4 regions of the Erwinia sp. E602 genome follow, and region 3 is predicted to be linked to each of the others. Evidence: predicted binding sites of a transcription regulator. Region 3 holds the regulator's gene; each other region holds the start of a gene.

The links. The regulator PhoB, encoded in region 3, activates phosphate uptake and scavenging genes when phosphate is short. The targets are predictions, from matches to a motif close to CTGTCATAAAACTGNCNNAT.
Region 1: uvrB (excinuclease ABC subunit UvrB) is a predicted target of PhoB. The motif match lies at 1,677-1,696, and genes of this name have one in related genera.
Region 2: pstS (phosphate ABC transporter substrate-binding protein PstS) is a predicted target of PhoB. The motif match lies at 3,091-3,110, and genes of this name have one in related genera.
Region 4: glpT (glycerol-3-phosphate transporter) is a predicted target of PhoB. The motif match lies at 3,036-3,055, and genes of this name have one in related genera.

The regions. Positions count from the first base shown of each region.
Region 1 covers NZ_CP046582.1:3,409,915-3,414,977, reverse strand. The annotation lists gene bioD (dethiobiotin synthase) at 1-329, shown strand, start outside; gene GKQ23_RS17120 (ABC transporter ATP-binding protein) at 333-1,049, opposite strand; gene uvrB (excinuclease ABC subunit UvrB) at 1,932-3,956, shown strand; gene yvcK (uridine diphosphate-N-acetylglucosamine-binding protein YvcK) at 4,025-4,942, opposite strand.
Region 2 covers NZ_CP046582.1:4,808,389-4,813,451, forward strand. The annotation lists gene GKQ23_RS23625 (NAD(P)-dependent alcohol dehydrogenase) at 82-1,212, opposite strand; gene GKQ23_RS23630 (sphingomyelin phosphodiesterase) at 1,447-2,934, shown strand; gene pstS (phosphate ABC transporter substrate-binding protein PstS) at 3,183-4,223, shown strand; gene pstC (phosphate ABC transporter permease PstC) at 4,305-5,063, shown strand, end outside.
Region 3 covers NZ_CP046582.1:3,760,636-3,765,698, forward strand. The annotation lists gene GKQ23_RS18830 (cobalamin-independent methionine synthase II family protein) at 1-366, opposite strand, end outside; gene GKQ23_RS18835 (PstS family phosphate ABC transporter substrate-binding protein) at 703-1,626, opposite strand; gene phoR (phosphate regulon sensor histidine kinase PhoR) at 1,646-2,959, opposite strand; gene phoB (phosphate response regulator transcription factor PhoB) at 2,983-3,672, opposite strand; gene sbcD (exonuclease subunit SbcD) at 3,870-5,063, shown strand, end outside.
Region 4 covers NZ_CP046582.1:4,552,152-4,557,214, reverse strand. The annotation lists gene pldB (lysophospholipase L2) at 1-563, shown strand, start outside; gene yigL (sugar/pyridoxal phosphate phosphatase YigL) at 597-1,397, shown strand; gene glpT (glycerol-3-phosphate transporter) at 1,548-2,900, opposite strand; gene GKQ23_RS22460 (DUF1456 family protein) at 3,351-3,821, opposite strand; gene metR (HTH-type transcriptional regulator MetR) at 3,940-4,881, opposite strand.

The DNA of each region.
Region 1 (5,063 bases), 350 kb from region 3:
TGACCGAAGGGGCCGGCGGCTGGCTGACGCCGCTCTCGGAGACCGCCACCTTTGCCGACTGGGTGGTGCAGGAGCGGCTGCCGGTGGTGCTGGTGGTGGGGATAAAACTCGGCTGCATTAACCACGCGCTGCTGACCGCGCAGGCGGTGATGGCCAGCGGGCTGCCGCTGGCGGGCTGGATTGCTAACGGTATTCAGCCCGCCGGGACACGCCACCGCGAGTACCTGGCCACGCTGACCCGGCTGCTGCCCGCGCCGCTGCTGGGGGAGATCCCGCATCTTGCAGGCGGCGAACGTGAGGCCGCCGGCAGGTATCTGTCGTTACCCTGACCCCTACACCGTCAGCCAGGTATCGATCATGCTGTCATCCAGCTGCGCCACCCGCCCGTGGGCGACGTTGCGGCCGCGGTGCAGCAGCAGAAAATAGTCCGCCACCCGGCGGATAAACGACGGCTGCTGCTCCAGCAGCAGAATGGTCATGCCAAATTCGTGATTGAGGCGGTGGATCAGGTTGCCCATCTCCTCCTCCAGCCACGGCGACATGCCGCCGGTAGGCTCATCAAGGATCAGCAGCTTCGGCATCAGCACCAGCGCCCGTGCCAGCGCCACCTGCTGCTGCTGGCTGATGGGCAGCTCGCCGCTGCGCGTATGGCGCAGCGACCACAGGGCCGGAAACAGGTCATAGACCATCGGCGGTATCGCCGGGTGACGCGCCGCTTCAACCCCCGCCAGCAGGGCGACCTGCAGGTTCTCCTCAACGCTCAGCTGTGAAAACAGCGGCCGGGTTTGTGGCACATAGCCAATCCCCAGCACCGCCCGTTTTTCCACGGGCAGCCCCAGCAGATCCTGCGGCTGCCCGTGCTCCTCCTGCCAGACCATCGACCCGCTGTTAACCGGCAGATGCCCCATAATGCAGTTCACCAGCGTGGTTTTGCCCATCCCCGGGCGGCCGATCACGCCGGTGCAGCTGCCCGCAGGCAGATCGAGGTCAACGTCCCATAAAATATGCTGCTGACCGTAAAACTGATTTACCGAGCGTAAACTGAGCATCAGACACTCTCCTTCAGACCGTTTTCGTGGGGCACCCGGCACGTCTGTGCCCCGGGTGGTGGCCGTCCGCCGGGCCAGTGACGCCGGCGGACGGAAAGCGGTAAGGGAGATACTGCAAATATCAGGCCAGGATGGGGTAAAAAAGCGCATTTTGTGATGGGGGAGGGGGTAATGCCGCCCGTTACGGGTAAGCCGGATTAATCAGTTTCCGGCAGTAATCGTCGCGCTGCACTGTGATGGTGCCGGGGATGAAGCGCTGGTGGTGCAGCCAGCGTTCACAATTGCAGCGGCTACGGCCCTGCGCGGTTCACCTGCAACATTCGCCACGGGAAAATGACGGATTAATGAGCAAAACTGTCGCCGGAGTGGGCTCGGGGATGACGAAAAAAAAGCAAAAAAAAATATTTAGCGGCTGTTAAGGGGGCAGGGGGAGAATTATGCACAGCCGATGCCCTGTGCGCTGCAAACACTTATCCACTATTCCTGTGGATAACCTTGTGCATTAGAGGATGAAAACCTGTGGCAGACGAGAGCGGGTGCGGCTTAGGCCTGGGTTGCTGCGAAACTCAGCTCAAAAGCAATCAGGTTTTTTTTCAACACGTTAACTAAAAGCAAGCCGCCCGTGGCCTGCAATCAATCCGTCACACTGTTTTCAGCCAGGGTGCTTGACAAATGTTAAAGATCCAGAATATCTGGGGATAACCTTTTGGCAGCAAAAACGCAGACGTTTGCGTGGCAAATGTGCGCCTCTGCGTTGCCGCCTGTGTCCCGCCATCATGCAGAATCACTGTTAATTTATCCAGTCTTTTTTGCTGGCAAAATCGGCAGGGCAGAGTAGAATTAGAAGCCGGTTCGCGAACAACGTCATCAGGTAGCCCGTCAATGAGCAAAGTTTTCACACTCAATTCAGATTTCAAACCCGCCGGCGACCAGCCTGAGGCCATTCGCCGGCTGGAAGAGGGGCTGGAAGACGGCCTGGCACACCAGACGCTGCTGGGCGTAACCGGCTCCGGGAAAACCTTCACCGTGGCCAACGTGATCGCCGACCTCAACCGTCCGACCATGCTGCTGGCGCCGAACAAGACGCTGGCCGCGCAGCTGTACGGCGAAATGAAGGAATTTTTCCCGGACAACGCGGTGGAGTACTTCGTCTCCTACTACGACTACTACCAGCCGGAAGCCTACGTGCCGAGCTCGGACACTTTTATCGAGAAAGACGCTTCGGTGAACGAGCACATCGAACAGATGCGGCTTTCCGCCACCAAAGCGCTGCTGGAGCGGCGCGACGTGATCGTGGTGGCCTCGGTATCGGCGATTTACGGCCTTGGCGATCCGGACCTCTACCTGAAAATGATGCTGCACCTGACCCGCGGCATGATCATTGACCAGCGCGCTATCCTCCGGCGCCTGTCTGAGCTGCAGTACGCCCGCAACGATCAGGCGTTTCAGCGCGGCACCTTCCGCGTGCGCGGTGAGGTGATTGACATCTTCCCGGCCGAGTCAGACGACTACGCGCTGCGCGTCGAGCTGTTCGATGAAGAGGTGGAGCGCCTGTCGATCTTCGACCCGCTGACCGGCCAGGTGACCCAGGATATCCCGCGTTACACCATCTACCCGAAGACCCACTACGTCACCCCGCGCGAACGTATTCTGCAGGCGATGGAGGAGATCAAGGTCGAGCTGGCGGATCGTAAGCAAGTGCTGCTGGCCAGCAACAAGCTGCTGGAAGAGCAGCGCATCAGCCAGCGCACCCAGTTTGACCTCGAGATGATGAACGAGCTGGGCTACTGCTCGGGCATCGAAAACTACTCGCGCTACCTCTCCGGCCGCGGGCCGGGGGAAGCGCCGCCGACGCTGTTTGACTATCTGCCCGCCGACGGCCTGCTGGTGATTGACGAATCCCACGTCACCATCCCGCAGATTGGCGGCATGTATCGCGGCGACCGGGCGCGTAAAGAGACGCTGGTCGAGTACGGCTTCCGCCTGCCGTCGGCGCTGGACAACCGTCCGATGAAGTTTGAAGAGTTCGAAGCGCTGGCGCCGCAGACCATCTACGTCTCCGCCACCCCCGGCAACTACGAGCTGGAGAAATCCGGCGGTGACGTGGTCGATCAGGTGGTGCGTCCGACCGGCCTGCTCGACCCGCTGGTCGAAGTGCGCCCGGTGGGCACCCAGGTCGACGATCTGCTCTCTGAGATCCGCAAGCGGGTGGCCATCAACGAGCGCGTGCTGGTGACGGTGCTGACCAAGCGCATGGCCGAAGACCTCACCGAATATCTGGAAGAGCACGGTGAGCGGGTGCGCTACCTGCACTCGGATATCGATACCGTCGAGCGCGTGGAAATTATTCGCGACCTGCGCCTCGGCAAGTTTGACGTGCTGGTGGGCATTAACCTGCTGCGTGAGGGGCTGGATATGCCGGAGGTGTCGCTGGTGGCGATCCTCGACGCCGACAAAGAGGGCTTCCTGCGTTCAGAACGTTCGCTGATCCAGACCATCGGCCGCGCGGCGCGTAACCTCAACGGGAAGGCGATCCTTTACGGCGATAAGATTACCCCGTCGATGGCGCGGGCGATTGGCGAAACCGAACGCCGCCGTGAAAAACAGGAGCAGTTCAACACAGACAACGGCATCGTGCCGCAGGGGCTGAACAAGAAAATTGCCGATATTCTGGAGCTGGGGCAGGGGCTGGCGAAGAACAAGGCCAAACCGCGCAGCATGAAGGGGCGCAGCGTGGTGGAGGACGATCCAACCTACGTCGACCTGTCACCCGCCGGGTTGCAGAAGCGCATCAACCAGCTGGAAGCGCAGATGCAGCAGCACGCGCAGAACCTCGAGTTCGAAGAGGCGGCCGCGGTGCGCGACCAGCTGCACGCGCTGCGCGAGCTGTTTATCGCCGCGTCCTGATGCCGGCTGAGGCGGACACCGGCTGTCCGCTTCAGGCTGGCCTGCCGCGAATGGCAGGCTGCGCAACGTCAGTGGTTTTCACCCAGCGACTGTACCGCCGTCTCCAGCGCCAGGCGCAGCAGCTGGCGGTCGTGGCGATAGGCGATATCGCCGGCTTCCAGCGGCTGTTTAATCACGATCCGCCCTGTCACCTCGCTGCAGTCGACCTTCGGCCCGACCACCAGCGCATCGATCGTCTCCCTGCCTATCGCCTTCTCCATTACCGCCAGTTTGTCATTAACGCTCAGCGCCGCCGCCGCCGGGCTGAGTTCGCGGCCAAGGTTGCCGATCCACACCATATGCGCCGGGGTGCGGCGCAGCGCCTGAGCGATCTCCGGCAGCAGCAGCACCGGCATCAGGCTGGTGTAGAAACTGCCGGGGCCGATCAGGATCAGGTCTGCTTCGCCAATCGCCACCACCGCTTCGCGGGTGGCGCTGACCTGCGGTGACAGCATCAGCTCCTGCGGCGCTTCCGGCATCAGGTCGATCTCGGTCTCGCCGTAGACCAGGTGACCTTCGTGACTCATCGCCACCAGGTCCACCGGCTGCTCTGACATCGGGATCAAAAAGGCATCGACCTTTAACAGGTTGCGGATCAGGTTGATCGCCTCCAGAGGGCGCACGCTGAGGTGATCCAGCGCTTTCAGCATCAGGTTGCCGAGGTTATGTCCGGCCAGCTCACCGTTGCCGTTAAAGCGGTACTCAAACATCGCTGAGGCGACGCTGGGTTCCGCGATCAGCTGGTTCAGACAGTTACGCATATCTCCCCAGGCGATGCCGCCTTCGGAGCGGCGGATGCGGCCGGTGGAGCCGCCGTTATCGGTGGTGGTGACGATGCCGGTCAGGCGGGAACCCAGCGGGGAAAGGGCGGACATCACGCGGCCGAGGCCGTGTCCACCGCCTAAAGCCACCACGCGATCCAGGTCGGCTAAGGTGCGATTACGCATTATGTGTTTTCATCTTGTTGTCAGGGTGTTTATCAGCTCTATTTTACGCTATCTGGCGCTAAACGGTCGGTAAAATACGCTATGCATCATAGTATATAGCGAAAAACCGTGCTGGAAAGCT
Region 2 (5,063 bases), 1.0 Mb from region 3:
CGCAGTCCGTTATCCTGCCAGACAGGCCTCAGACAGGCCCCGGGCACGGTGGCCTGCCTTTGAAACGGTGGCGTTTCGCCCTCAACCGGCGGCCTGCGCAGGCGCATAGCTGCGATCGATAATCAGCACCGGTTTGATCGCCAGGCCGCTGGCCGAGTCTGCCTGCGCCTGGTTGATATCGGCAAAATCGTAGAATTTTACCAGCTTATCGAAGGGAAACTGGCCGTTCTGATACCAGCGAATCAGCTGTGGGATGCTGCTTTGCGGCACCGCATCGCCCATCAGCACCCCGGCAATATGGCGGCTGACGGCGATCAGATCGCGCATCGGGTTCAGGGCCAGCTCCGGGCGCGCCACCGCCAGCGGTGCAAAGGTGCCGCCAATCGCCACGCTCTCCAGCGCGCTTTGCATCACGCTGGTCAGGCCGCTGGTATCCAGCGCATACGCCACCCCTTTGCCGCCGGTCAGCTCGCGGATGGCTGTCGTCGCCTGCGCTTTCGTGCTGTTAATGGTGTGGGTTGCCCCCAGCTCCTTCGCCAGCGAGAGGCGCTGGTCATGAATATCGACGGCGATAATCGGATCGCAGCCGGCGATTTTTGCCGCCATGATCGCCGCCATACCCACCGCGCCGGTGCCAAACACCGCCATCGCGCTGCCCGGTGCCGGTTTCAGCGCGTTAAAGACCGTGCCGGAGCCGGTCAGCAGTCCGCAGGCCAGCGGGGCCATCAGCCGCAGATCCAGCGCCTTATCCACCACGATCAGGTTGTTGGCGGTGGTGTTGGTGTAAGTGGCAAAGGAGGACTGGTAAAAGAAGCTGGTCACCGGCGTCCCGTCTTCCCGCTGAAACAGCGTGCTGCCGTCATGGCGCAGGCCGTCAGAGTTCATTTTGTGGAAGTCCACGCAGTGTGACGGATGGCCGTGGCGGCAGTAAGCACAGTGGCCGCACCAGGCATACGACATCACCACGTGGTCGCCGGGCTGAATGCCGCGCACCCGGCTGCCCACCTGCTCAACGATACCCGCACCTTCATGGCCGAACACGGCCGGGAACGGGTGCGGCCCGTCGCCGACGCGCATCGCCTCATCGGAGTGGCAGATGCCGGAGGCGACCACCCTGACGCGCACTTCATCTTCCTGCAGTGGGGTGAGCGTTAAGGTTTCCAGCTGGTAAGGGTCATTAGTCTGATTAACAACAGCCGCAGTAATGTTCATCGCGATTCCTCTTAAGCGTTGGGACAGAAAAGTTAAACCCGGACAGCGTTAACGTTCGCGGGTGGTAAAGGCAGTAGCAAAGAGGGCGATCGCCAGAAATGCGCCTGTTGTGAGGGCGTGACCGGAAGGATGACAGGGATTTCTGCTTAAAATCATTTCACTAAGATCTGATCTCTGGCAGTCACATTTTTAGCCGATATCATCGGGCATCTTTCAATGATGAACGGAATAATCATGCTAAAAATCAGGACGATAATCGGCCTGCTACTGGGTATTACCTCTTTTGTGCAGGCAGAGCCGGTAAAAATTATGACCTTCAATACCTTCCTGCTGGCGCAGCCACCGGCCACCATCGGGCCGCTGACGATGGGCGATCGCGTTGATTTGATGTTGAAGGGAAAGCTGTTTAACGATGCAGATGTCATTGTTCTTAATGAAGCGTTCACGCTGCACGATACCAACCGCCTGCTGGATGGTCTTTCTCAGCAGGGATACCGTTGGCAAACCCCGGTGCTGAGCCGGGCTTTCACCCCGGTCGAGAAAGAGTGCAACGATAATCAGTGCTGGAATGCGAAAAAGAATAACTGGAGCCCGCTGCAGCTTGAAAACGGTGGCGTGGCAATTGTCAGCCGCCATAAAATTCTGCAGCGTGAACAGATGATTTTTCATAATAAAGGCTGTGGTTTTGACGCGGTGGCGGCCAAGGGGGCCGTGTATGCCAGAATCGCGCTGAACGGCAGCGGCGAAATTATTCACGTTTTTGGCACCCATACTCAGGCGGTGGACAGCCTGTGCAGTCAGGGCAGCGATGCCTGGTACCGTATCGCACAGTTTGAAGAGATCCGTAACTGGGTGCTGGAGAAACACATTCCGGCTGACGAACGGGTGTTTATCGCCGGCGATCTTAACGTCAATAAGGGGAGTGATGAATACCGGCAGATGTTGCAGCATCTGCACGTGGTGGAGCCGCGTTATGAGGGGGCAGACAGCACCTGGGACCCGCAGACCAATAAGCTGACCGGCTGGAGCTGGCCGGGCAGTAAAGGGGAGTATCTCGACTATGTTCTGTCGTTTAAGGATAACGTGGATGCCGGCATCACCTTACGGGCCTTACAACCCTCGTCAGCGCCGGACTTCTTTCACTACAGTGCGGCCAATTTTGCCGAGTATTCAGACCATTATCCGGTAGTGGCATATACCCCCGGTGCAGAAGCGGTTCCGGCGTTTAAGGCCAAAGACAGTGCGCGTTATCAAAATGTGGTGCTGAAATCGCAGCTGGATGGCCGCTATATCGCCGGCAGCAGCGGCGAGTATCTGACGCTGACGGCGGATAAATCGCAGGCGCACCGGTTCAGCCTTTATGAATGGATCGATACCGGTAAGGAGCTGTGGCCCTCTTCCTGTCTGCTGCCTAACCCGGGTACCTACCTCAAGATAAAATCGGCCGGCAGCAATAATTTCTGGGAGATGTGGCGTCCGAACGGGGTTTACTACTTAGATTCGAAGTCTGCTTCCTACGATCTTTATCTGTCGGCGGTGGATAAAACACACCGGGGCTGCCTTGAGTTGGGTGATGTCGTTTCCCTCAGCGATATGCGGATAAGCACCCTGACCCACTACTATCTGCAGGTGGACAGCAGCAACCGGGTTTCCCTCAGCGGGCGAATGCTGAGCGATGCGCCGCAGCAACAGCAGCAGTTCACGCTGGAAGTGGCACAATAATCCCCTAACCCCCGCTCTGCTGCTCAGGCTTTCCCCCGACGCTGGCAGCAGAGCGGAAGCAACGCGACCGCCGTTTCACTGAACGGTCAGTCGAATAATTCATCACGTCACGATTCACGACCGCAGTCACAAAAGTGTCATATAACGTACATTTTACTGTCACCAAACTGTCCTATTTTGCCTCCAGCAGCAATCATTAATCAGACAAACGGCCACACAGCCTGACCTTTTTATCCCCTGGAGGGAACATGACACTGATGCACAAAACTCTGGCTCAATTCGTCGCAGTCACCCTTTCTGTGAGCGCCTTCTCTGCCGTGGCAGCCACCAACCTGACCGGCGCAGGCGGCACCTTCCCGGCGCCGGTTTACAACAAATGGGCCGCTGAGTACAACACCGCGACGGGCAGCCAGGTTAACTATCAGGGCATCGGTTCTTCCGGCGGCGTGAAGCAGATTATTGCTAAAACCGTTGATTTCGGTGCCTCTGATGCGCCAATGAAAGATGAAGACCTGGAAAAGAACGGCCTGTTCCAGTTTCCGACGGTTATTGGCGGCGTGGTACTGGCAGTTAATATTCCTGGTATCAAGTCCGGCCAGCTGATCCTCGACGGTAAAACCGTTGGCGATATCTATCTGGGTACCATCACCAAGTGGAACGACCCGGCGATTACCAAACTGAACCCGGGCGTGAAACTGCCGGATTCCAACATCAACGTGGTGCGCCGCGCTGACGGCTCCGGCACCTCGTTCGTCTTCACCAGCTACCTGTCTAAAGTCAACAGCGACTGGAGCAGCAAAGTCGGTAAAGGCAGCACCGTAAACTGGCCGACCGGCCTGGGCGGTAAAGGCAACGACGGCGTGGCCGCGTTTGTTCAGCGTCTGCCGGGCTCAATCGGCTACGTAGAATATGCTTACGCCAAGCAGAACAGCCTGGCTTACACCAAACTGGTGGATGCCGACGGTAAAGCGATCGAGCCAGGCGAGAAGAGCTTCAGCGATGCCGCCAAGGGCGCAGACTGGAGCAAATCTTTCGCCCAGGACCTGACCTTCCAGAAAGGCGACAACGCGTGGCCAATCACCTCCACCACCTTTATCCTGCTGCACAAAGAGCAGGCTGACGCTGAGAAAGGCGCTGCGGTACTGAAGTTCTTTGACTGGGCGTATAAAAACGGCGGCAAAACCACCGCTGGCCTGGACTATGCGTCCCTGCCGGAGTCTGTAGTAAGCCAGATCCGTGCCGCCTGGAAAACCAATGTGAAAGACAGCTCTGGTAAAGCGCTGTACTAAGCAGTCGCGGGGCCGGCTCTGCCCGGCCCGCGCATCGGGCGGCTTTGACGCCGTCCCTATCCTCTACAAGTCGAGAATCCTATGGCTGCAACCAAGCCGACATTCAAAGCCCCGGGGAAGCAGGGTGATATCATTTTCGGCGCGCTGGTTAAACTGGCTGCGCTGATTGTGCTGTTGCTGCTCGGCGGCATTATCGTTTCGCTGATCTACTCCTCATGGCCGAGCATCCAGAAATTTGGTTTTTCCTTCCTGTGGACCAAAGAGTGGGATGCCCCTAACGAACAGTTTGGTGCGCTGGTGCCGATCTACGGCACCATCGTTACCTCCGTTATCGCGTTGCTGATCGCCGTTCCGGTCAGCTTCGGTATTGCCCTGTTCCTGACCGAACTGGCACCGAACTGGCTGCGCCGCCCGCTGGGCATTGCCATCGAACTGCTGGCCGCGATCCCCAGTATCGTGTACGGCATGTGGGGGCTGTTTATCTTCGCCCCGCTGTTTGCCACTTACTTCCAGCAGCCGCTGGGTGACGTGATGGCCAATATCCCGATCGTTGGCGCGCTGTTCTCCGGCCCGGCGTTCGGTATCGGTATCCTCGCGGCCGGGATTATCCTGGCGATCATGATCATTCCGTATATCGCTTCGGTAATGCGTGACGTGTTTGAACAGACCCCGGTGATGATGAAAGAGTCGGCCTACGGCATCGGCTGCACCACCTGGGAGGTGATCTGGCGGGTGGTGCTGCCGTTTACTAAAAACGGCGTGATCGGCGGCATTATGCTCGGCCTTGGCCGCGCGCTGGGGGAAACCATGGCGGTGACCTTTATTATCGGTAACACCTAC
Region 3 (5,063 bases):
GAAGCGGAAATCTTCCAGCATTGGATGGTTGCTGAAACCCAGCCTGCCGGTGACTTTAACGCCACGGGCTTTGGTCTGCACGCCGTTGAACTGAATGCCCTGCTCAGCTTCATAGCGCTCCACGCCGTCCAGGCCGTCGAAGAAATCAAAGTGCCACCAGGCACGGCGGAATTCACCGTCGGTCACCACCTGCAGACCGCATTCGCGCTGCTTTGCCACTACCTTGCGGATCTCCTGGTCTTCCACGCGGCGCAGTTCGGCGGCGTCAATCACGCCGGCTTCAAACTGCTTGCGCGCCTGTTTGATTGCAGCAGGACGCAGATAGCTGCCGACGACTTCGGCGCGGTACGGGGTGAAGGTGCTCATAGAATTTTCTCCTTGCTACCGGGCGCGTAATTTAGCGGCGGTATAGTTACACTGCGTTAACTATGGACGTCTGGATGTCTATATATCTACTGTTAAGAGTGTCATGAGAAGGTCATCGCCGCAAACGAGGAAAATTCACCATAATTGAAAAAAATTCATGTTACAGGGCCGACTGACCAAAAGGCGCAGGATGCTCAGAGGCGTGCACCCTTTTCTGTATTGACCTTAGCCAGTGGCAAATAAATCAGCCCGGCGCAGCGTGCCGCCCTGCTGTAAAGAGGATGAAGAGGAGTATGAAACCGGCTACGGTTTGCAGACCGTTTGCCGTCAGAGAGTTCAGGGTTCCAGCAGCGCCAGCGCCTGCCGCCGCTGGGCTTCGGAGAGGGGCAGATAACCGGACTGGCTGACCTGCGCCTGCCCTTCGGCAGACAGCGCCAGCCGCAGGAAGGTGGCGGTCAGCGGTTCCAGCGGCTTGCCGGGCCGTTTGTTAACGTAGATGTAGAGTGGGCGCGCGTAAGGATAACGGCCGCTGCGGATATTGTCAGAGGTCGGCGCAATCCAGTCGCTGCCGCTGCGTGCCACCGGCACCGTTTTCACCCCGCTGATATGAAAACCGGCGCTGGCGTAACCAATGCCGTTCAGCGTGCCGGCCACCGCCTGCACCACTGCCGCAGATCCCGGATATTCACCGACGTCGTTGCGGAAATCACCGTTACACAGCGCCTGCTGTTTAAAGAAGCCCCAGGTGCCCGAAGCCGAGTTACGACCAAAGCGCTGCAGGCTGCGCGCGGCCCACCCCGGCTGCGTCAGCTGCAGATCTCCCCAGCGGGCTGGCGAGGTGGGTGAACCGCAGTTGCGGGTCACGGAGAAGATCGCGTCCAGCTGCTCAACGTTCAGCCCCGGCAGCGGATTGTCCTGGTTCACCACCACCACCAGTGCGTCCAGCGCCACCGGCACGGCCAGCGGCAGGTAGCCGTAGCTGTCTTCAAACAGCTGGCGCTCGGCGGTCTGCATCGGGCGGCTCATCGCCCCCAGCTGCGCCGCCCCGGCCGCCAGCGCGGTGGGCGCGGTGGAAGAACCCGCCGCCTGGATCTGCACGTTAATCCCCGGATACTGACGGCTGAAGCTCTCCCCCCAGACGGCCATCAGGTTACCGAGGGTGTCTGACCCTACGCTGGTCAGATTACCGGCCAGCATCCCCTCGCGCGCCGGCGTCAGCGGAGTGAACAATAACATCAGTAGTGCAAACAGCGTTTTCATCAACAGCGACTCACCAGAGTTAACCCAGCGCATTCTCAACCCGATCGGCGGTAACAATCAACCTTGGCGGCAACTGAAAGCTGAAACAGGTCTCTTTGCCCGGCTGGCTGGTAATATCCAGCCGGGCGTTATGGTGGCTGAGCGCGTGCTTTACGATCGCCAGCCCCAGCCCGCTGCCGCCGGTGTTGCGCGAGCGCGCCTTATCCACCCGGTAGAAGCGCTCGGTCAGGCGCGGGATATGCTCGGCGGCAATCCCCGGCCCGTTATCCTTCACCGCAAACACCGGCCCCTGCGCGGTACGCAGCCAGCTGACGTCAATCTGCGTGCCGGATGGCGTATGGTTGACGGCGTTATAGACCAGGTTGGAGATCGCACTCCGCAGCTGATCGTCGTTGCCGAATACCTTCAGGTGCGGGTCGGTATGGAAGTGAATCTCATGGCGGCCGTTGCTCAGCGTTTCCGCCTCGCGCTGCAGGATGCGCAGCATCAGCGGCACGTCGACCTTCTCCTGCAGATCCAGCGTCGGCGCCGCTTCGATGCGCGACAACGTCAGCAGCTGGCTGACCAGGCTGTCCATGCGTTTCGCCTGCTCCTGCATGGTGTGCAGGGCCTTATCACGCAGGCTGCCCTCCAGCACCGAATCGTTCATCATCTCCAGGTAGCCCTGCAGTACCGTCAGCGGCGTGCGCAGTTCGTGGCTGACGTTGGCGAAGAAGTTACGCCGCGCGCCTTCCAGCTGGTGCTTCTGGGTCACGTCGCGGGCCACCATCAGCCACTGCCCTTCGGTGTAAGGCATCACGCGGAACTCAAGGTGGCGCTGGTTATTGAGGATCAGGGTGAGAGGACGGGAGAAATCGCGCTGGCGCAGGTAGCGGGTAAATTCAGGATAACGCAGCAGGTTGAGGATATTCTGCCCGTTGTCCTCCGGCCAGCGCAGGTTCAGCAGCTGCTGGGCGAGACCGTTACACCAGAAAATGGTGCCCTCTTCGGTGGTCAGCACCACCGCATCCGGCAGCGATTCCGCCCCGCTGCGAAAGCGTTTAATCAGATGCCCCAGCTCGCGACGGCGACGACGGTTACGCGCCTGCATCTGATACAGGCCGTAAAACAGCGGTTCCCAGCTGCCGCGCCCGCTCGGCGGCGTCATGCTGCGATCCACCCACAGCCAGTGGGAAAGCCGGAGTAAATTGTTGAAATGAAAACCCAGCACGCAGAGCACTGAGACCAACAGCAGCCAGGGCAGCCAGCCCGTCAGCAGCCCGATAAAAACGGCGGGCAGGCTGGCGAGCAGCAGCTCAAGCAATAATCTCTTCCAGGAGAGGCGTTCCAACACGGTTCAGACTCCAGCATGAACACTCAATAGCGGGCAGAGAAACGATAACCTGTTCCGCGAACCGTTTGCACCATGCGATCGTGCCCGGTCAGTTCCAGCGCCTTGCGCAGCCGGCGAATATGCACGTCAACGGTGCGATCTTCAACGTAAACGTTAGTTCCCCACACGTGGTTTAGCAACTGCTCACGGCTGTAGACGCGCTCGGGGTGGGTCATAAAGAAGTGCAGCAGTTTGTACTCGGTCGGCCCCATCTCCAGCGGCTGGGTGTCGGACATCACCCGGTGCGAGGAGGGATCGAGGCTAAGCCCCTGAATTTCAATCACCTCCTCCACCGCCATCGGGGAGATGCGGCGCATCACGGCTTTAATGCGTGCCACCAGCTCCTTCGGCGAGAACGGCTTGGTAATGTAATCATCCGCGCCCACTTCCAGCCCGCGCACGCGGTCTTCCTCTTCACCGCGCGCGGTCAGCATCATCACCGGAATATCGCGGGTCATCGCTTCACGCTTAAGATGTTTGATAAACTGAATTCCGGAACCGCCGGGTAACATCCAGTCCAGCAGAATCAAATCGGGCCAGGGTTCGATCAACAGGCTGACCGCGCTGTCATAATCCTCAGCTTCGATTGGCTGGTAGTCATTTTGCTCAAGAACGAAACACAACATCTCGCGGATTGGGGCTTCATCTTCTACTACCAGAATGCGCTTAGCCATTATTGCTCCTGCTCGGGTGACAAAAAGTCACGGGTTTATGCGGCGCCATTATGCGTCAGTTTTATGACACTTTTATGAAAAAAGCACCCGATAAATGACAGTTCACTGCGGCCCCACAGCCCACGGGTTATCAATGGTTTGCCAGCGGTACAATGTTTATAATCAGTCTCACGCTTTTCCGCCATGCAGGGAGTTTCATGCGCATCATTCATACCGCCGACTGGCATCTCGGGCAGTTTTTTTATACCAAAAGCCGGGCAGCCGAACATCAGGCCTTTCTTGACTGGCTGCTGGAGCAGGCCGAGGAGCAGCAGGCGGATGCCATTATCGTCGCAGGCGATATTTTCGACACGGGTTCACCGCCCAGCTATGCCCGCGAGCTGTACAACCGCTTTATCGTCAGGCTGCAACCCACCGGCTGCCAGCTGATCGTGCTGGGCGGCAACCATGACTCCGTCGCCATGCTCAACGAATCCCGCGAGCTGCTGGCCTGCCTGAATACCCGGGTGATAGCCGCCGCCGGTGACGACATCGCCGGGCAGGTGCTGCTGCTCAACCAGCGCGACGGGCAGGCCGGCGCGCTGCTGTGCGCCATTCCGTTCCTGCGGCCGCGCGATATCCTGCACAGCCAGAGCGGGCAGTCGGGGCGCGAGAAGCAGCTCAGCCTGCTGGAGGCGATCGCCGGACACTATCAGCAGTGCTGGCAGGAGGCGCTGGCCCGGCGTGAGGCCCTCGGCGTGACGCTGCCGATTATTGCCACCGGTCACCTGACCACCCTCGGCGTCACCAAAAGTGACGCGGTGCGCGATATCTACATCGGCACGCTCGACGCGTTTCCGGCCGACGCGTTTCCGCCCGCCGACTATATCGCCCTCGGCCATATTCACCGCGCCCAACGCATCGCCAACAGCGAGCATATCCGCTACAGCGGATCGCCCATCCCGCTAAGCTTCGATGAGCTCGGTAAGGAAAAGAGCGTCTTTCTTGTTGATTTCTCTCAGGGAAAACTCAGCAGCGTCACCCCGCTGGCCATCCCCGCGTTTCAGCCGATGCAGATGATCAAAGGGTCGCTGGCGGAGATTGAACAGCAGCTGGCCGCCGTGCAGCCGCACCCGAGCGGCAGGCCGGTCTGGCTGGATATTGAGATCGTCACCGACACCTGGCTGAGCGACCTGCAGCGCCATATTCAGCAGCTGACCGAAGCGCTGCCGGTCGAGGTGATTCTGCTGCGCCGCAGCCGCGAACAGCGGGAGAAAAACCTTGCCCGCCAGCAGAACGAAACCCTGAGCGAGCTGAGCGTGGAAGAGGTGTTCGCCCGCCGCCTGGCGCTGGAAGAGGAAGCCCCGGAGCGGCTGGCACGCGCCGGCGTGCTGTTTGCGCAGACCCTGGAA
Region 4 (5,063 bases), 790 kb from region 3:
CAATGGGCGGCGCGGTGCTGGCGCTGATGCTGGCGCGCCAGCCGGCGGCGTTCAACGCGGTGGCACTGGCGTCACCGATGTTTGGCATCTGCCTGCCGATGCCGCTGTGGATGGCACATCGGATCCTTAACTGGGCCGAAGCGCGCCCTGTGATGCGTAACGGCTATGCGTTAGGCACCGGTAAGTGGCATCCGCGTCCGTTTTCCATCAATCAGCTGACCCACAGCCGCGAGCGCTACCGGCGCAACCTGCGCTTTTATGCCGACGATCCGCGTCTGCGCATGGGCGGCCCGACCTATCACTGGGTGGGGGAAGCGCTGCTGGCCTGCCAGCAGATACTCAGCCAGGCACCGAAGATTGTAACGCCGCTGCTGTTGCTGCAGGCGGCCGCTGATAAAGTGGTGGAAAACCGGGCGCAGGATCTGTTCTGCCAGGCGCTGCCCGGTCCTGGCCAGCGCCCGCGGGTGATTGCCGGTGCGCGCCACGAAATCCTGTTTGAGCAAGACCGGATGCGGGCCGAAGCCCTGGAAGCCATCCTGACATTTTTTGCCGGTCATCGCTGAATGGCCGCACCTGCCAAAATAATCAGAGGTATTATGTATCGTATTGTTGCTTCAGACCTCGACGGCACGCTGCTGTCGCCGGACCACACCCTCTCGCCGTTTGCCCGCGAAACGCTGCAGTTAGTCACCCGCAAGGGCATTCACTTCGTTTTCGCTACCGGGCGTCACTATATTGACGTGGCGCAGATGCGCGACAGCCTGGGTATCGATGCCTATATGATCACCTCGAACGGCGCCCGCGTGCACAATACCGCCGGTGAACTGATCTTCAGCCACAACCTGGAAGAAGAGATCGCCCTCGAGCTGTTTGCCATTCAGCACCATAACCCGGATATCTTCACCAACGTTTATCGCGATGAAGAGTGGTTCCTTAACCGCCATCGTCCGGAAGAGATGGACTTCTTCCGCGAGTCTGACTTCAACTATCAGGTCTACGAGCAGGGCCAGCTGGCGACCGACGGTATCAGCAAGGTGTTCTTTACCTGCGCCGATCCCGAGCTGCTGATCCCGCTGGAACAGGCGCTGACTGCCCGCTGGGGCGACCGGGTTAACGTCTGCTTCTCGCTGCCGACCTGTCTGGAAGTGATGGCCGGTGGCGTCTCCAAGGGGCATGCACTGGATGCGGTATCGAAGAAGTTAGGCTGTACGCTGCAGGACTGTATCGCCTTCGGCGACGGCATGAATGATACCGAGATGCTGAGCATGTCGGGTAAGGGCTGCGTGATGCAGAATGCCGACCCGCGCCTGAAAACACTGCTGCCGGAACTGGACGTGATCGGCAGCAACGCCGAGCAGGCGGTGCCGCACACCCTGCGTGCGCTGTACGCCGTTTAAGTTTTCGCTTAACGCCGCAGGCAACAAAAGGGCTGAGCCCGCACGGTTTCGTCACCGTCAGAGCGATCTGACCGGTGACGAGCCGTGCGGTAACTCAGCCCTTTTTTAATGGCGGCGGTTTCCCGCTGCCGTTACGCTTTCAGACCCGCCTTACTGCGAACCGGCTGCCAGCGCCTGCTTATGCTTGTTCTCGCTCAGCATGGTCATTATCAGCAGGATCACCGCCAGCACGCAGCCGCCGACCATCACCGCAAAGCCGCCGTTCCAGCCGAAGTAGTCAACGGTATAACCGACGATGGCGCTGGCGGCCACCGAGCCACCCAGGTAACCGAACAGCCCGGTAAAGCCTGCGGCGGTGCCGGCCGCTTTCTTCGGTGCCAGCTCAAGCGCATGCAGGCCAATCAGCATCACCGGACCGTAGATCAGGAAGCCAATGATGGTCATACAGGCCATATCAATGCCGGGGTTGCCCGCCGGGTTCATCCAGTAAACTACGGTGGCAATGGTCACCAGCGTCATAAAGAACACGCCGGTTGCGCCACGGTTGCCTTTGAACACCTTGTCAGACATCCAGCCGCACAGCAGCGTGCCGGGAATACCGGCGTACTCGTAGAAGAAGTAGGCCCACGACGACTTATCCAGCGTAAAGTGCTTCACCTCTTTCAGGTAGGTCGGTGACCAGTCGAGGATGCCGTAGCGCAGCAGATAGACGAAGACGTTAGCCAGCGCGATATACCACAGCAGCTTGTTTGGCAGGATGTACTGCATAAAGATCTGCTTCGCGGTCAGTTCTTCCTCATGCTTTTCGTTGTAATCCGGCGGGTAGTCGTTCTTGTACTCTTCAATCGGCGGCAGGCCGCAGGACTGTGGCGTGTCACGCATCAGGGCAAAGGCGATAATCGCTACCAGGATCGCGCCGAAGGCCGGCATATACAGGGCGGCCTTCCAGTCGTTAAACCACGCCATGCCGAGCAGGAACAGCAGCGGCGGCAGGCCACCGCCGACGTTATGCGCACAGTTCCATACCGATACGATGCCGCCGCGCTCTTTCTGCGACCACCAGTGCACCATGGTACGGCCACACGGCGGCCAGCCCATCCCCTGGAACCAGCCGCACAGGAACAGCAGCACGAACATCACCATGATGCTGGAGGTTGCCCACGGCACAAAGCCCATGATCAGCATCACCACGCCGGCCAGAATCAGCCCGGCTGGCAGGAAGACGCGCGGGTTAGAGCGGTCGGAGATCGAGCCCATCAGAAATTTGGAGAAGCCGTAGGCAATCGAGATCCCGGACAGCGCGAAGCCTAAATCACCGCGGGAGAACCCCTGCTCGATCAGGTAAGGCATGGCGAGGGTGAAGTTCTTGCGCACCAGGTAATAGGCCGCATAACCGAAGAAGATCCCCATAAAGATCTGCCAGCGCAGCTTGCGGTACAGCGGATCGACGCGGCTGTCATCAACGCGAGGCTGATGCGCGGCCGGCTTGAAAATACTTAGCATGACTAACTCCCGAGGTTCGAAAAATGACAGCCGCCGGCAGGCAAACTGACGCGCACGGAAACAGGTTAAGAAAAATGTTCCATTTCGCGCATTTTGCAGCGGATGTCAGGATAAGCACGGCGAATAAGGTCGCGGATGTTACAGTTTTATGACGAAATGGCTACATCTCCATCATTAAAACGGCAGGTATTTTCGAAGTGGAACTATATTATGTGATGTTAATCACATTTATTATCCATGACGGCGGTAGTGCTTTCGTTTGGTGAGTGTTTGCTTTCCAAAAGGAATATTAAGGCGATCGCACAGGGCAGGTCGCAGATCTTCATCGCCAACAGAGAGCGTTGTGCTGAGGCGTTTTTGGATTCAGCGGCCTGACGGGCACGGCGGAGAGTGCATAAATTAACGCCAGACAGCGTTAATTTATGCAGAGAGAGGGCTGAGGAAAAATAATTATGCCTTCGCCGGGCGGACTCTTTTGGTCAGCCCTTTAAGGAAGTTACGCAGGATCTGATCGCCGCACTCACGGTAGTTTTTATGCCCAGGTTTGCGAAAGATCGCGCCAATTTCCGACTGTCCGACGGCAAAGTCGGCCGATTTCAGCAGGTCGGTGATATCGGTGGTTTTCAGGTCAAAGGCGATGCGCAGCTTCTTCAGGATGATGTTGTTGGTCATTTTGCGCTCAATCGACGGCGCGGGGGCTTCGTCGCTTTTTCCGCGACGCAGGAAAATTAAACCGTTCAGAAAGTAGCCCATGACCACGTCGGGGCAGGGACGAAAACCGGCTTCGTCCTCTTTTTTCAGGAAGCTGTGCACTTCCGCTTCGCTGACTTCGCTCTCTGCCAGCGCCAGGATGCTGACGACTTTGGCATCGTTCAAATCCAGCATATAGCGCACGCTGCGCAGGACATCGTTATTGGTCATGGACATTCTCTTCAATAAAACTGTTTCAGTGTGCGCATTATAGAGACAATCGCCCGCTTAAACAGAAAAAACCGCCAGCGTTGTGCCGGCGGCAGGGAGAGCAGAGAAACCGCGCGGGTCAGGAGCGGGCGAGGGTCGTCGGCAGCGGCGTGCCCGGACGCGAGGCATCGCGCACCCGCGGCAGGTTGTTACAGGCGTGCTGGCGCGCCGAGTGGATAAAGGCTTCCACCACCGGCTGGCGCTGTTCACCGTCACGCACGGCCGCGTACAGGCGGCTCCACAGCCCGTCGCCCAGCGCTTTGGTTACTACCAGATTTTGTTGCTCGAAACTCTCTACCACCCAGTGCGGCAGGGCGGCAATGCCCATCTGCGCCGCTACCATCTGAATCAGCAGCAGCGTGTTATCGACGTTCTTCAGCGCGGGGCTGACGCCTGCGGGCTGCAGGAAGTGCCGCCAGATATCCAGACGCTGGCGCTGTACCGGATAGATTAACAGCACCTCCTGCGCCAGATCCTCCGGTGAAATATGCGCCTTTGCGGCCAGCGGATGATCGGGTGCCAGCACCAGGCGCACTTCGAAATCGAACATCGGTGCGTAGAACAGCCCGCTGCTGGTCAGAATATCGGAGGTCAGCACGATATCCAGCTCACCCTGCTGCAGCGACGGCTGCGGGTCGAAGGTGACGCCTGATTTAAAGTCCATCATCACCTGCGGCCAGCTCTTGCGGAAATTGTTCAGCGCCGGGGTCAGCCACTGAATGCAGCTGTGGCACTCAATGGCGATGCGCAGCGCGCTCTGCTGCGGCTCATGGCAGGCCTGGAGCGCCTGCTGGATCTGCGGCAGCACCTGCTCGGCCAGCTGCAGCAGGATCTCCCCCTGGGGGGTGAAACGCAGCGGCTGGCTCTTACGCACAAACAGGCGGAAGCCGAGACGCTGTTCCAGATCGCTGAACTGGTGAGATAACGCTGACTGCGTCTGGTGCAGCTGGGCGGCGGCGGCGGCCAGCGAACCGGTATTTTGCAGTGCCTGCAGCGTTCGCAGGTGTTTAAGTTCGATCATGAGGGTCCTTCACATCGACGGTGAACATTTTGCGCTTGTGGTGAATACAGTACCTGCGGATTATAGCGGTGTAAACATCTGGACGTCCAAATGAATCTGGCCGCAACGTTAATCGGGCGATTAACTCTCCGGGCAGGGCGCGAAATCTGCGCATAACCGCAGTCAGCATGACGGCCACGCGG